Regions from separate parts of the Lysinibacillus sp. CTST325 genome, predicted to be linked through region 3. Evidence: riboswitches for the same ligand, from Rfam matches in the RefSeq annotation. Region 3 holds a riboswitch; each other region holds the start of a gene.
The links. Region 3 has a riboswitch for thiamine pyrophosphate ahead of ACYQ73_RS06365 (ABC transporter substrate-binding protein). Riboswitches for the same ligand answer to the same signal wherever they lie in the genome.
Positions count from the first base shown of each region.

Region 1: it holds a riboswitch for thiamine pyrophosphate, as region 3 does, so the genes downstream of both, thiW (energy coupling factor transporter S component ThiW) here and ACYQ73_RS06365 (ABC transporter substrate-binding protein) in region 3, are expected to answer to the same signal.
Region 2: it holds a riboswitch for thiamine pyrophosphate, as region 3 does, so the genes downstream of both, thiT (energy-coupled thiamine transporter ThiT) here and ACYQ73_RS06365 (ABC transporter substrate-binding protein) in region 3, are expected to answer to the same signal.

Region 1 is NZ_BAAFHO010000001.1:843,267-847,493, reverse strand. Features, by position in the region: gene ACYQ73_RS04235 (MarR family winged helix-turn-helix transcriptional regulator) at 1-252, shown strand, start outside; gene ACYQ73_RS04230 (hypothetical protein) at 483-788, shown strand; gene ACYQ73_RS04225 (EVE domain-containing protein) at 805-1,284, shown strand; gene thiW (energy coupling factor transporter S component ThiW) at 1,365-1,865, opposite strand; TPP riboswitch at 2,013-2,120, opposite strand; gene ACYQ73_RS04215 (hypothetical protein) at 2,123-2,266, opposite strand; gene ACYQ73_RS04210 (MFS transporter) at 2,419-3,615, opposite strand; gene ACYQ73_RS04205 (ABC transporter substrate-binding protein) at 3,770-4,227, opposite strand, start outside.
Region 2 is NZ_BAAFHO010000014.1:76,555-80,781, forward strand. Features, by position in the region: gene ACYQ73_RS22910 (AAA family ATPase) at 1-1,299, shown strand, start outside; gene ACYQ73_RS22915 (DUF4870 domain-containing protein) at 1,504-1,839, opposite strand; TPP riboswitch at 1,966-2,074, shown strand; gene thiT (energy-coupled thiamine transporter ThiT) at 2,204-2,764, shown strand; gene ACYQ73_RS22925 (hypothetical protein) at 2,777-2,962, opposite strand; gene ACYQ73_RS22930 (hypothetical protein) at 3,015-3,182, shown strand; gene map (type I methionyl aminopeptidase) at 3,333-4,088, shown strand; gene ACYQ73_RS22940 (hypothetical protein) at 4,115-4,227, opposite strand, start outside.
Region 3 is NZ_BAAFHO010000002.1:187,750-191,976, forward strand. Features, by position in the region: gene ACYQ73_RS06355 (MFS transporter) at 1-975, opposite strand, end outside; gene ACYQ73_RS06360 (TetR/AcrR family transcriptional regulator) at 1,150-1,758, opposite strand; TPP riboswitch at 2,165-2,274, shown strand; gene ACYQ73_RS06365 (ABC transporter substrate-binding protein) at 2,448-3,443, shown strand; gene ACYQ73_RS06370 (thiamine-binding protein) at 3,445-3,735, shown strand; gene ACYQ73_RS06375 (ABC transporter permease) at 3,735-4,227, shown strand, end outside.

The DNA.
Region 1 (4,227 bases), on a different contig from region 3:
TTAAAGTTGGATAAAAATAGTGTCCGCTTTTTTATCGATGGTCTAGAAGAAAGAAAGTATGTTTATAGGGAGAAAAATCCAGAAAATAGAAGAGAGAATTTAATATGCCTTACGGAACAGGGTGAAAATTTGGCAGAAGAATTGTTGAAGACCCTTTCGATTTCTGAGAATGAAGTTTTAAATGTACTTTCATTGGAAGAAAAAGAGCAATTGAAAAGCATTTTGACAAAAGTATATGAAAATCGTGAATAGGGTTTAACTTCTTTCGGCAACCTGCTGAAATAGAGGAACTCAGTCTAAGAACGCCACGTCCTGTGGCAACGACTGAGTGACCAACTTCGTGCTGTCGCTTCGCTTTCGCACAAAAAACATTTGCAGGCCTAAGCACAAAGCCTAATCCGGAAGTTAATTATGCCGAGGCATAATTGATAATCTTATTAATAAAAAAGAAAGAGTGATGAGAAATGAAAGCTGTAGAGGTTATGAAGGAGTATTTAAGAAGAGCGCAAGAAGAGGGCCAAGATTTATCTGATATGTATGCAGATCATGGAGAATTAAAAAATTTTAAAGGTGAAATTTTTAAAGGAAGAAAAGAAATACAAAACTTTTACACGTCACCTATGCCAAAAGGCTTTAAATTAACTATCCAAAATATTGAAGGTGATGATACAGAATGTATTGCTACAGTTTCAACTACTTGGGATGGTTTGCCAAACCCAGTGATTTTGGAAGAAAGGTTGATTCTTGAAAAGGAAAAAATAAAATCGTTGGCGATGATTCCAAAATAAAAGGGGACGGAAGCTTATGTCATTATATCCTAATAATAATCCACTTCCTGTGGCTGAAAGGGAGACGAAATATTGGATTGGCGTGGTATCTCTTAATCATGTGCAAAAAGGGGTTGAGGGAGGATTCGGCCAGTTATGCCATGGTAAAGAAAGACCTTTGAAACGAATGACAAAAGGAGATTGGATCATTTATTATTCTCCTAAAAAAAGTCTAGAAGACAATGAGCCTGTTAGAGCATTTACCGCAATTGGAAGAGTAAAGGACGAACGAGTATACGAGTTCCAAATGGCGGAAAATTTTATTCCTTTTAGAAGAGATATAGACTTTTATAAAGAAGCAAAAGCTGTGCCAATAAAAAGAATCTTAGATTATTTAGAATTTGTAGAGGATAAATCGAAATATGGCTATAAATTCAGATTCGGTCATTTTGAAATAAGCAAAAAAGACTTTTTATTAATTGCTCATGAAATGGGATTACCATTGAAGTATGGGTGAATTTGTTTGGAACAAAAAACGTTACTTTCTTGATTAATTGTCATTAAGGAAGTAACGTTTTTAAATTGCTGTAAATCAAGTTATTTAAGCTGAGTGTTAAGGTTAGTTACAAATACTGTCTTACGTAAATTGCTAGCAACGACGATGCCTAACATTGCACCAATAGTACTTGATGTTAAAAAAGCTGGCATGAAAAATAAAGCAGCAACGGATGTCCCCATTAATAAATGTGCGTAAGGTACTGCAATAAATGACGCAATAATACCTGTGCCAAACATTTCACCGACACCTGCTAGCCATTGCTTGCCACTGTATTTATAGGCAAGAGCTGCACACAGAGCGCCAATAACACTGCCAGGTATAGCTAATAATGAGCCTGTGCCTGTTAAAATACGAATAATGGCTGTGACAAAGGCGACCATAACAGTAGGCACTGGTCCAAGAATGATAGCACCGATAACATTAATGGCATGCTGGACAGGGTAGGCACGCGCAATTCCCGTTGGTATTGAAACGAAGGTAGAGCCTGCTACGGCAATTGCTACTAATAAGGCCATGATTGTTAATTTTCGAATTGACATAATTTCCACTCCTTTGAAATGTGAATTTTATAGTTATCGCCGCTAAACTGGAGAGTTCCGCCGGTAAACAAGGGAGTACCGCCGCTAAAACGTGAAAAAGCCGCTTCCTAAAAACAATAGGAAGCGGCCCTGCATTTACATAACAAAAAGCAAGTGTCGCCACTTCCCTCCGCTAGTGTGAACTAGATCAGGTTCAAAGGGTCCGTATATGATCATATACGTCTCAGCCTTTTAAAGACTCCCCTAGTGGTAAGAATTTAACTTCTTTCAGCAGGTGTCCAAACATCTGTACCTGTCGCTATGCTTTCGGTACAAAAGACATCCGCTGAAATAGAGGAACTCAGTCTAAGATCGCCACGTCCTGTGGCAACGACTGAGTGACCAACATCACGTTGGCCCAAAGCCTCCGGCGGATGTCACGGATTTTGAAAGGAATGAATTGTGCTCGCACAATTCAAAATCCGGACGCAATTACGCCAAGGCGAAATTGATTTGTTAGTTTTTCTCATAAATAATGTAGCATACTACTAAAAATAGTCAATAACTTTTCAGACTATTTTGTATCAGGATGCATAAGGTGTGGTGCTTTTTTCATTGTCCAAATTAGGGCAAGGAAGAAACAAGCCATTAAAATAATAGACCCGAATATATAAGGACTGTTCATATTCCAATCGAATAATATACCTGCTAGAGCTGGACCAATCATATTACCAAGACTCATATATGCATTGTTCAGACCTGCTGCAAAGCCTTGTTCATTTTCAGCAAGCTTTGAAATCAGTGTGTTGACAGCTGGACGAATCAATGTCGTAGCTGTAGAGAAGATGGTCGCTACAATTAAAATAAGGGCAAAGCCAGATGCGAATAATATTAAGAAAATCGAAATGGCTGCAATAAATAAATTGACTAACACTACTTTCATTTCGCCGAAGCGATTAAACAGCGGTGTAATAACAAACATCTGCACAACAACACCAAAAGCGCCACCCACAACTAATATGATGGCGATATCAGTAGGTGTGTAATTAAACTTATCTGTAACAAATAATGATAATGTTGTTTGGAAGTTAGCAATCCCGAAAGAGAATACAAGCATGATAACTAGCATGACAAAATAAGGCATTCGGACTGAACGGGCCATCTGCTTTGCAAGATTATCCTGCTTCTGCGCTTTTTTCGCTGTGTTCGGTTTTGTAGCAGGTAATAAAAAGAACGATAAAATAGCTGCTAAGATAGCTGCACATCCAGCAGTATAAAATGGGAAATGCAAACTAACTTTTGAGAGGAATCCACCGATACCTGGTCCAATCATAAAACCAAAGGACATTGCTGCCCCTATCATCCCCATGCCTTTTCCTCGTTCCTCGTACGTTGTGACGTCAGCCACAAATGCCATTATAGGAGGTGCCACAAATGCAGATCCAAGGCCACCTAAAAAGCGTGCCAAGAAGAGCATCCACACATCTGTAGAAAGTCCGAATCCAATTTGTGCAAGTCCTGTTACGATAAGGCCGAAAATAATGAGATTTTTACGACCGTATTGATCGGAAAGATTCCCAGCAATTGGAGAAAATACGAATTGTGCTAAGGCGAACGTTGCAATCAACATGCCAAGTATTTGTCCTGCAGCACCAAATAGTTTTAAATACTCAGGCATGACAGGAATAATAATTCCGATACTCCCCATTGCGATAAACATATTAAACATTAAAATATACAAAGCCGCCTTATTAGACTTCTGCTGGGTCATCGAATACCCCCTTCTTTAATCAAATATACTACAGTCTACCACAAGGCTTGTACGTTTGCTATTGACTATAAGTCTGAAATAGACCCCGAAGCTTATTTCCAGCTATACAACCAAAAAGCTGTTCTCAATTAACTCGAGAACAGCTTCAAATGGTTTATCGAATACTCATTTTAAATTCTAAAAACAGCTCATTGTATTTACCTAAATAATCAGGGCCTAAGTTTTTATAAACTTCTAATGTTTTACGCTGTTCTTCAGAAGGATAGAAGCGCTTATCAGATACAACTTCTTTATCCATTAATTTCATCGCTGCAATATTAGGGGTAGAATAGCCTACATAATCAGCGTTTTGAGCACCTGATTCAGCTTTCAACATAAAATTAATGAAGGCATGTGCACCATCAATATTTTTTGATGTTTTTGGGATAACCATATTGTCAAACCATAAGTTTGAGCCTTCTTTTGGTACAGCGAAGTCTAAATCTTCATTTTCAGACAGCATGTCTGCTGCTTGACCAGACCAAGTGAGTGCCACAGCAGCTTCATTATTAACCATCAGCGGTGTAATTTCATCCCCGATAATGGCTTTAACATTTGGCGCCAATGTAATTA
Region 2 (4,227 bases), on a different contig from region 3:
GCTTCCTTGCAAAACGTAGAGCAACAAATAACAATCTTAAAAGTAGTGAGCAATCAATTATCTGATGTACGCATGCAACAAAAGGATCATCGTGCACGACTGGAGCAGCTACAAGAAAAGCAAATAAAACTAGAACAATATTTAGTTGAAAAGACGAAGGAATTAACTAAACAACAAGCAATTGTGGAAGAGCAGCAAAAGCATATTCCAGAAAATCTTACGACACTACAAGCGTTGAAGCAGGCGATTGCTGATAAAAGTTCACAAAAGGTTGCATTACAAACTGCATGGAATCTTAGTCAACAAAACCTGCAGTTCGCCAAGGAAGCAGCAAATAATGCTAGAATGAACGTAGAAATAGCGAAACAGGCTTTTGAGGAATTAAAGCTGAAAATGGATGAAAAGCGTGAGCAATTTTCAGTAAGTATGACGGAAGCAGGCTTTGAAAGCTATGATGAATTTGCTACTGGGAAGCGTAGTGTGTTGCAAATAGAAGCTTTACGGAAGGCTTGCAATGATTATGCATTGCAAATCCACACATTACAGGTACAAATTACTGAGGGAGCGAAGCATCTTCAAGGACAAGAGAAGCAAGATTTAACGGTAATGGAAGAAAAGTTAGAAATGCTTCGTGTCACATATGAGAAAGCCTTCAAAGTATTGCAACAGATGGAAGGATTTGCGAAGGCTTGTGCAGATTTTATCAAAAAAGTTGAGGAGACCGAACAGGAGATTCGTTTACTTGAAAAAGAGGCGGGACGAGTGAAAGAGCTCTATGCAATGTTAAATGGACAGAATGTGAAAAAGCTGTCTTTTGAGCGTTATATTCAAATCAATTATTTAGATAAAATTACAGAGGCAGCGAATATCCGGCTTTATCATTTATCCAACGGTCAATTTGAGCTACGACGTTCAGATCGTTTAGAAAAGCATGCCAAGCAAAGTGGGCTTGGACTAGATGTGTATGATGCTTATACAGATCAATTACGAGATGTGAAAACATTATCAGGGGGAGAAAAGTTTAATGCGTCTTTAAGTCTTGCCCTTGGGATGGCAGATGTCATTCAAAGCTTTCAAGGTAATATCCGCATTGAAACGATGTTTATTGATGAGGGCTTCGGTTCTCTCGATGAAGAAGCATTAAATAAGGCGATTGATACGCTTATTGATTTACAAGATTCCGGACGCATGATTGGAGTCATTTCACACGTTGCAGAGTTAAAAGCTACAATGCCTGCTGTGTTGCATGTCGAAAAAGCAATGAACGGTCATAGTCAAACATATTTTGAAGTGAAATAACAAAGAGGCGTATCTCCGTTATATGGAAATACGCCTTTTGTTATTTTTTAGTTACGTTAGGATTTGTTCCTTTTTTTGCAGCGATTACTTTTTTGACAATCGGGATAACGATAGGTGCTAATTTTACAGCGGTTTTAACAACTTTAGATACTTTCACAAAATAACAGCTCCTTAAGTACTGTCTGTTCAAGGTTGAAATGAAACTTATCGGATGACGCGAACAGCTTGAATAATATTCCAAATAACGACTCCTAATGAAGCGAGAATGTAAATTGCGAATGAAACAAACCAAATGATAAGAAAATTATTACTATCTGAATTTGGATCAAAATTGGTGTTGAATGATAAAGTTGAGAAAATAAAGACTGCAAATAATACTATTCCGAATACGACTGGAATTAAATGTGAAATAAGTGCTCGAATAGAGTGACTCTTTACCGCACTATCTTTAGAAACGAAGTAAACGACTAATGGCACAATAAAGGGTGCGAAAAAAACACTGAGATAACTAAAGGCAGATAAAATTTTTTGGTTCTCCATAGTTGTACCTCCTTTTTTAATATTTACGCATGAAAAGCAGTAAAGTTTCAAAAAAAATAATGTGGAAGAGGTTGTAATCGTAACAGTGTTTGCGTACAATGAGGTTGTTCAATTAAATTAAGATGTAACGACCACAAGGGGAGCTGATGATGTCAGCTGAGACTGGGCACGTAATGCCTTGACTCTTCGAACCTGTAAGTTAACACTTGCGTAGGGATTGTGGATAGAAACCGACACTTTTACGATGTGAGGCTCTGTCCTGGCATCGTTTTTTATCTTTATTGATGCCAGATAGGGACATATTTGCCAACTGATTTCTATTCCTGCTCTTGTATCCTACATCGGAACAAAGGAGAGAATATTTATGGACAATAAAAAACTTTTAATGCTTGTGGAAATTGCGATATTCGCAGCGATTGGCCTTGTGTTAGATCAGGTTTCCTTTAAAGTATGGGCACAAGGTGGCTCTGTTAGTCTAGTGATGGTGCCAATAATTTTAATAGCATTCCGCTGGGGCCTTATTCCTGGTCTGACAACGGGATTACTTATTGGTGTTATGCAAACAATGTTTGGTGCCTATATTATACATTGGCTACAAGGATTACTTGATTATGGCGTTGCCTTTACAGTAGTAGGCTTGGCGGCCGTTGTTCGCCGACCAGTGCTCGATGCTGCCAAAGATTTAAACAAAAAGAAAATGGCGCTTTATATTATTGTAGGAACGGTTTTAGCAGGCTTTTTACGTTATGCAGCACATACCATTGCGGGCGCTGTATTTTTCTCAGAGTATGCTGGCGATCAAAATGCGTGGATTTATTCAATCATCTATAATGGAACATATATGCTACCAGCAACGATTTTAACAGCAATTGTCGGTGTTCTGCTATTTACGGCAGCACCTCAATTAATGCAACGAAAATCATAACGATTATGCCCTTCACATGAGTGGAGGGTTTTTGTTTCTTAAATCCTCACCATAACGTGAGGTTGATTTCCGTTCCGGCTGGGCGCTTTGCCGCTGCCGCTTCGCTTTCGCGCAGATAAAACAATTGCCGCTGCCGCTTCGCTTTCGCGCAGATAAAACAATTGCCGCTGCCGCTTCGCTTTCGCGCAGATAAAACAATTGTTGCTGACGCTTCGCTTTCGCACAGAGCAAAGCTTCCTGGGGGCGTCCGATGAGCCGCTTGGGCCAACACGATGTTGGTCACGAAGGCGTTATCACAGGATGTGATGCTCTTAGCCTTCGTTCCCCTATTTGCTCGCTCCAGGGTCTCATCTGTGACGCTAATCCCCAAGGTGTCGCCCAGCCTCCACTCCAATCAACTTATATACATACGTTTTAAGGAATGTTATTCCCAACCTTTTGATGAGGAGCCTGTTTTTCAGCACTTTACAATTTATGATGGCATATAATATTTAAAGCGTTTAGCGTTTTAAGCATAGAAAGTTATGTTATATTAAGTAGTAGACATTAGATGAAAGGGACGTTAAAAATGATTGTAAAAACGCAAGAAGAGATTGAAGCATTTAAAAAAATCGGCCGTATTTGTGCTGAAATTCGTGAGGCAATGAAGGCTGCTACAAAACCAGGTGTAACAACACTTGAATTAGATGAAATTGCAGGTCGTATGTTTGCTGAAGCAGGAGCAATTTCTGGACCTAAAGGGGAGTATGATTTCCCAGGATACACATGTATTAGTGTGAATGAGGAAGTCGCACATGGTATTCCAGGTAAACGTGTGATTAACGAGGGAGATATCGTAAATATAGACGTATCTGGGTCACTAAATGGCTACTTTGCTGATACGGGCATTTCATTTGTAGTTGGTGAAGGCTATGAGGATAAAGAAAAGCTATGTAGCGTAGCTAAAAGTGCTTTCGACCGTGCGATGACAAAAGTAAAAGCTGGATCAAAATTAAACCAAATCGGTAAAGCTGTTGAGCGTGAGGCATATGCCAATGATTTAACAGTGATTATGAACCTAACAGGTCATGGTTTAGGTCGTTCTTTACACGATGAGCCAAATCATATTTTAAACTACTATGATGCTTGGGATTCTACAATTATGAAAGAAGGCATGGTGCTTGCAGTCGAGCCATTTATCTCAGCGAAAGCGGAGCATATTGTAGAGTCTGGTGATGGTTGGACATTCGTTACGCCAGACAAATCATTAGTTGCTCAAATCGAGCATTCAATTATCGTTACTAAAGACAAACCAATTATTTTAACTTCTCTAGATGAACAATAAAAAAGCTAAAAATCCTGCTAACCAATTTATTTTTGGTGGGCAGGATTTTTTTTAATAAATAATATACCGACAAGTAGCACTCCGCATAAAAACAAGGCTGCAGTTGACACAAGTAGCTCATCAAAACCATTATGTAATG
Region 3 (4,227 bases):
AACCAACACACTATTTGAAGAAGCAAAAACACTAAAGCATATAGAAAAGATCAGCATTCCTGTAACAAGAGTCCAGCGATCACTGTATTTTTTAAATAAGAATAATACAATACTTGATAGGAGAACTACAAGAATAGTATTCTCTGTTCGGAGAAATCCAAGCATTTTAGTGCCGTCTACGATGAAATCTATGCCAAACAATGAAGCTGACTGTTGGGGTATATCTTTTTCAAGGCGAATCCCAATATAGTTGGATAAAGACTGTTCCAATGTAAAGATCAAGATTGCTCCTAAAATATAAAACATAAACAGCTTATCTTTTAAAACGGTTGAGTAAGTTTGAAACAACTCTACTGGTAAAAATTTTTTCTTATGAAGAGAAGACTTAGGTGAAGGTTCTGGTGAATAGGTTTCTGAGATGAAGAAAATAGTCACGAATACAGATAATAAAGAGATAAGTGAAATCCCAATAAATAGTTCAAATAAGTAGTTTTTAAAAAGAAATGCCCCCATGATTCCTCCAATTGCGGTTGATAAATTTCCCAACCAGTAGCTAATTGTAAATACAAGCTTTCTCGATTCGGAATTAGTAACATCAATCATCATAGCTTGTGCGGCTGGCTGAAACATCCCTCCGCAAAACATAGTGATGATGAAGAATGCCGCAGAAATATAAGGAAGGTTAAACCAAGGAGAATTACAAAGTGCTATAAACAGATACGAAAGTAATAAACCAATTTCAGTATAAATCATTATTTTTTTTCGCCCAATTTTATCTGAAACATGTCCTCCGATAACCCCTCCAATAACTCCGCTAATCACTATTATTATAAGAATAATACCCGTTTTAGTAGCTCCGATATTTTGAGTAAAATAAATTGCCAGAAAAGGTATAACAGCCATAGAAATAAGACCGCCTAGAAATTGCATGACTAGGCGAAGTTTGATGTTGGGATGGATATCTCTCAATTTCATATAATCACTCCTAAATATATTAAATATGAACTATTTCCGATAGAATCTTCAGGTGTCTCAGTTGGGGGTTATCTATTGATTATCCTATTAGGAAGTGTCTCTTTGACTCTCTTTTATGTTTAACTTGTTTAACCTTATTATCTACAAGTGATGGCCGGGCAAAGGGGGAGGAGCTTATTTATTAGCGATAGGCCCAAATAATCTCAGTGCTTGTCTCGATATATCCTTCCGCGTCTCGTTTGTATATTCATCAATAAACGTTAAACGCATTCCGTTTAAGATGGATAAGTATGATTCAGCAATTAATGAAGGTGATTCTTCATAAAAGGAACCAAGCCTTTGTCCTGATTCAATAATCGGATAAATAGAGGCCTTAAATAATTTTGCAAAATCATCTAGTTCTTTATAAAGCTTCGGAAACCGTTCAGGTCTTGCAAGAACCTGCTGAATTAGGCGTAGAAATTCAATTCTCATTGCAAAAAGTTGTACATGACAATCTATCATTTCCTTAATAACTGTAAGAGGCTCACCTTTAAAGTGTTTTTCTATCTCGATAAAATACGGTTTGATTTCTTCCAAGGGTTCCAAAATAGCTACTTCATAAAGTACTTCTTTTGAATCAAAATATGTAAATACGGTACCAAAACTAACACCAGCTTCCTTTGCTATTTCGGCAACTTTTGTCTCTGCAAAACCATTCTCACTATATAATTTAATGGCGGCGTTCAGGATAGTAGATCTTTTTCTTTTCTTTTTTTCATCATTAGTAAGTTTAGTCTCCATTTAGATATTCCTTTCATAATAAATGATTGATTAATCAATCAAATTTTATTGTAATTTGTTTCCATTGTCAATATATTGATGGGATTTTTTGAATTTTATAGTTAGCTATAATGGAATTCCTTAAATGAAGGGATATTATTCTTTAAAATTGAGTCTTTAAAAAAAGTAGAACTGACATTTTAAGCATGAAGCCTCTATTTCAATGGAGTCTGAAAATATTATCTAGCTCTCCTAAAGTACGTTTTACAAAGGAAGCGCCATAGCAGTTATTTGGTGTGAATGAAAAATATATTTCAAAAAAAGGATTAGAAATAAGGCTATAAAATAATAATTCAGCGCTATTTGCAAACAGAGCCTTGTCATTTCCAAATAGATATGGGTATAATAATCACGAAAAGTTCATATGGAAAGAATGTAGGGGGGCTGGTGTTGCCAGCTGAGATTGTGTCCGATAGACGCTAACCCTTTGAACCTGATTTGGCTCGTACCAGCGTAGGGAACATCTATTCAAAAAGTAAAAGTTTTTGATATTGATAACAAAACGTCTGGGAGGAATCCTAGGCGTTTTTTATGTTTTCAGACTTTTGTTGCATGCACATACCTTACGTGTAAACAGACCGTGAATGGTTTCTTCTTGTAAAAACATTCATTCATGAACACTTTCACACTACTTACTTGGAGGATTCAGCATGAAAAAATGGTTATTGGTCCTTATGGCTGCACTTTTAACTTTAGTGGGCTGTAGCGAAAAAGAGACTAAAAAGGATAATAAGGGATTAACGAAAGTATCAGTTGTTCTTGATTGGACACCGAATACAAATCATACAGGTTTATATGTAGCGAAAAAACTTGGCTACTTTAAGGAACGGGGCTTAGATGTCGATATTTTATTACCTGGCGAAGCGGGTGCAGATCAGCTTGTGGCGTCTGGGAAGGCTCAGTTTGGCGTCAGCTATCAGGAAGGGATTACACAGGCACGTGTGCAAGATGTACCTTTAGTATCGATCGCGGCGATTATTCAACATAATACTTCTGGCTTCGCGTCCATTGCATCCAAAGGCATCACGTCACCTAAGGATTTTGAAGGTAAAACATACGGTGGCTGGGGTGCACCACTTGAAAAGGCAGTACTGCAATCACTAATGCAATCAAAAAAGGCAGATATTAATAAGTTAGATATTGTCAATGCAGGCGATTTAGACTTCTTCACAATGATGAAAAAAGATATTGATTTTGCGTGGATTTATTATGCTTGGACAGGTATTGAAGCCGAACTGCGTGGCGAAAAACTAAACATGCTATATTTAACAGATTATAGTGATCAGTTAGATTATTACACACCTGTACTCGCTACAAATGAAAAAATGATTAAGGATGATCCTGAGACGGTAAAAGCATTTGTCGCTGCTGCAGCAAAGGGCTATGAATATGCGATCAGTCACCCGAATGAAGCGGCTGATATTTTACTAGAAGCGGTACCTGATTTAGATAAGAACCTTGTCCATAAAAGTCAGGAATGGCTAGCGGATAAGTATCAAGACGACGCTGCACAATGGGGCGAGCAAAAGCTATCTGTTTGGGAAAACTACGCGAAATGGATGACAGACAACAAAGTTTTAGAGGGCGAATTTAACGCAAAACAAGCATTTACAAACGACTTTTTACCAAAAAAGGAGACGAAGTAGTATGGCAAACTCATTAATAAGTGTACAAATTATCCCGAAAACTGAAAAATATGAAGATGTGATCCCATTTGTCGATGCAGCGATTGCGGTTATCGACGCATCAGGGGTGAAATATGAAGTTCATCCGTTAGAAACGACAATGGAGGGTGAGCTATCGACTTTACTACAAATCATTGAAAAAATGAATGACAAGATGATTGAACTTGGCGCGATCAATGTCATTACGCAGGTGAAAATTTTATATCAGCCATCAGGTATTACAATGGATACGTTAACGGAGAAATACCAGTGATGAAGCAAGCTGTTAAACAAGGAAGGACGATAATTTTTATCGCCTTCCTCTTATTCATATGGGAACTAATTGTTCGTTTTGCAGATGTGCCACATTGGCTATTGCCTACACCAAGTGCCATTTTGAAAGAAGGCTTTCAAACGTATGAGACATTTGTGCCGCATGCGTTAGCGACTGTTCAGTTAGCACTTCTAGGACTTGCCATTGGAATATTGTGCGGGTTAACTGTTGCCGTGCTATTACATCGTTTTACGTTTGTGCGGGAGCTATTTTATCCTATTCTTATTATGTCACAAAATGTCCCTGTGCTCGTCCTAGCACCGCTCTTAATCATTTGGTTTGGCTTTGGTTTATTGCCAAAGCTCATTATTATTTGTCTTGTGTGCTTTTTCCCAATTGTTATTTCAGCAATGGATGGCTTCCGTCAAACCTCACCTGAGCTGAAGCATTATTTCCAAATGATTGGGGCAACGAAAGCACAAACCTTTTGGA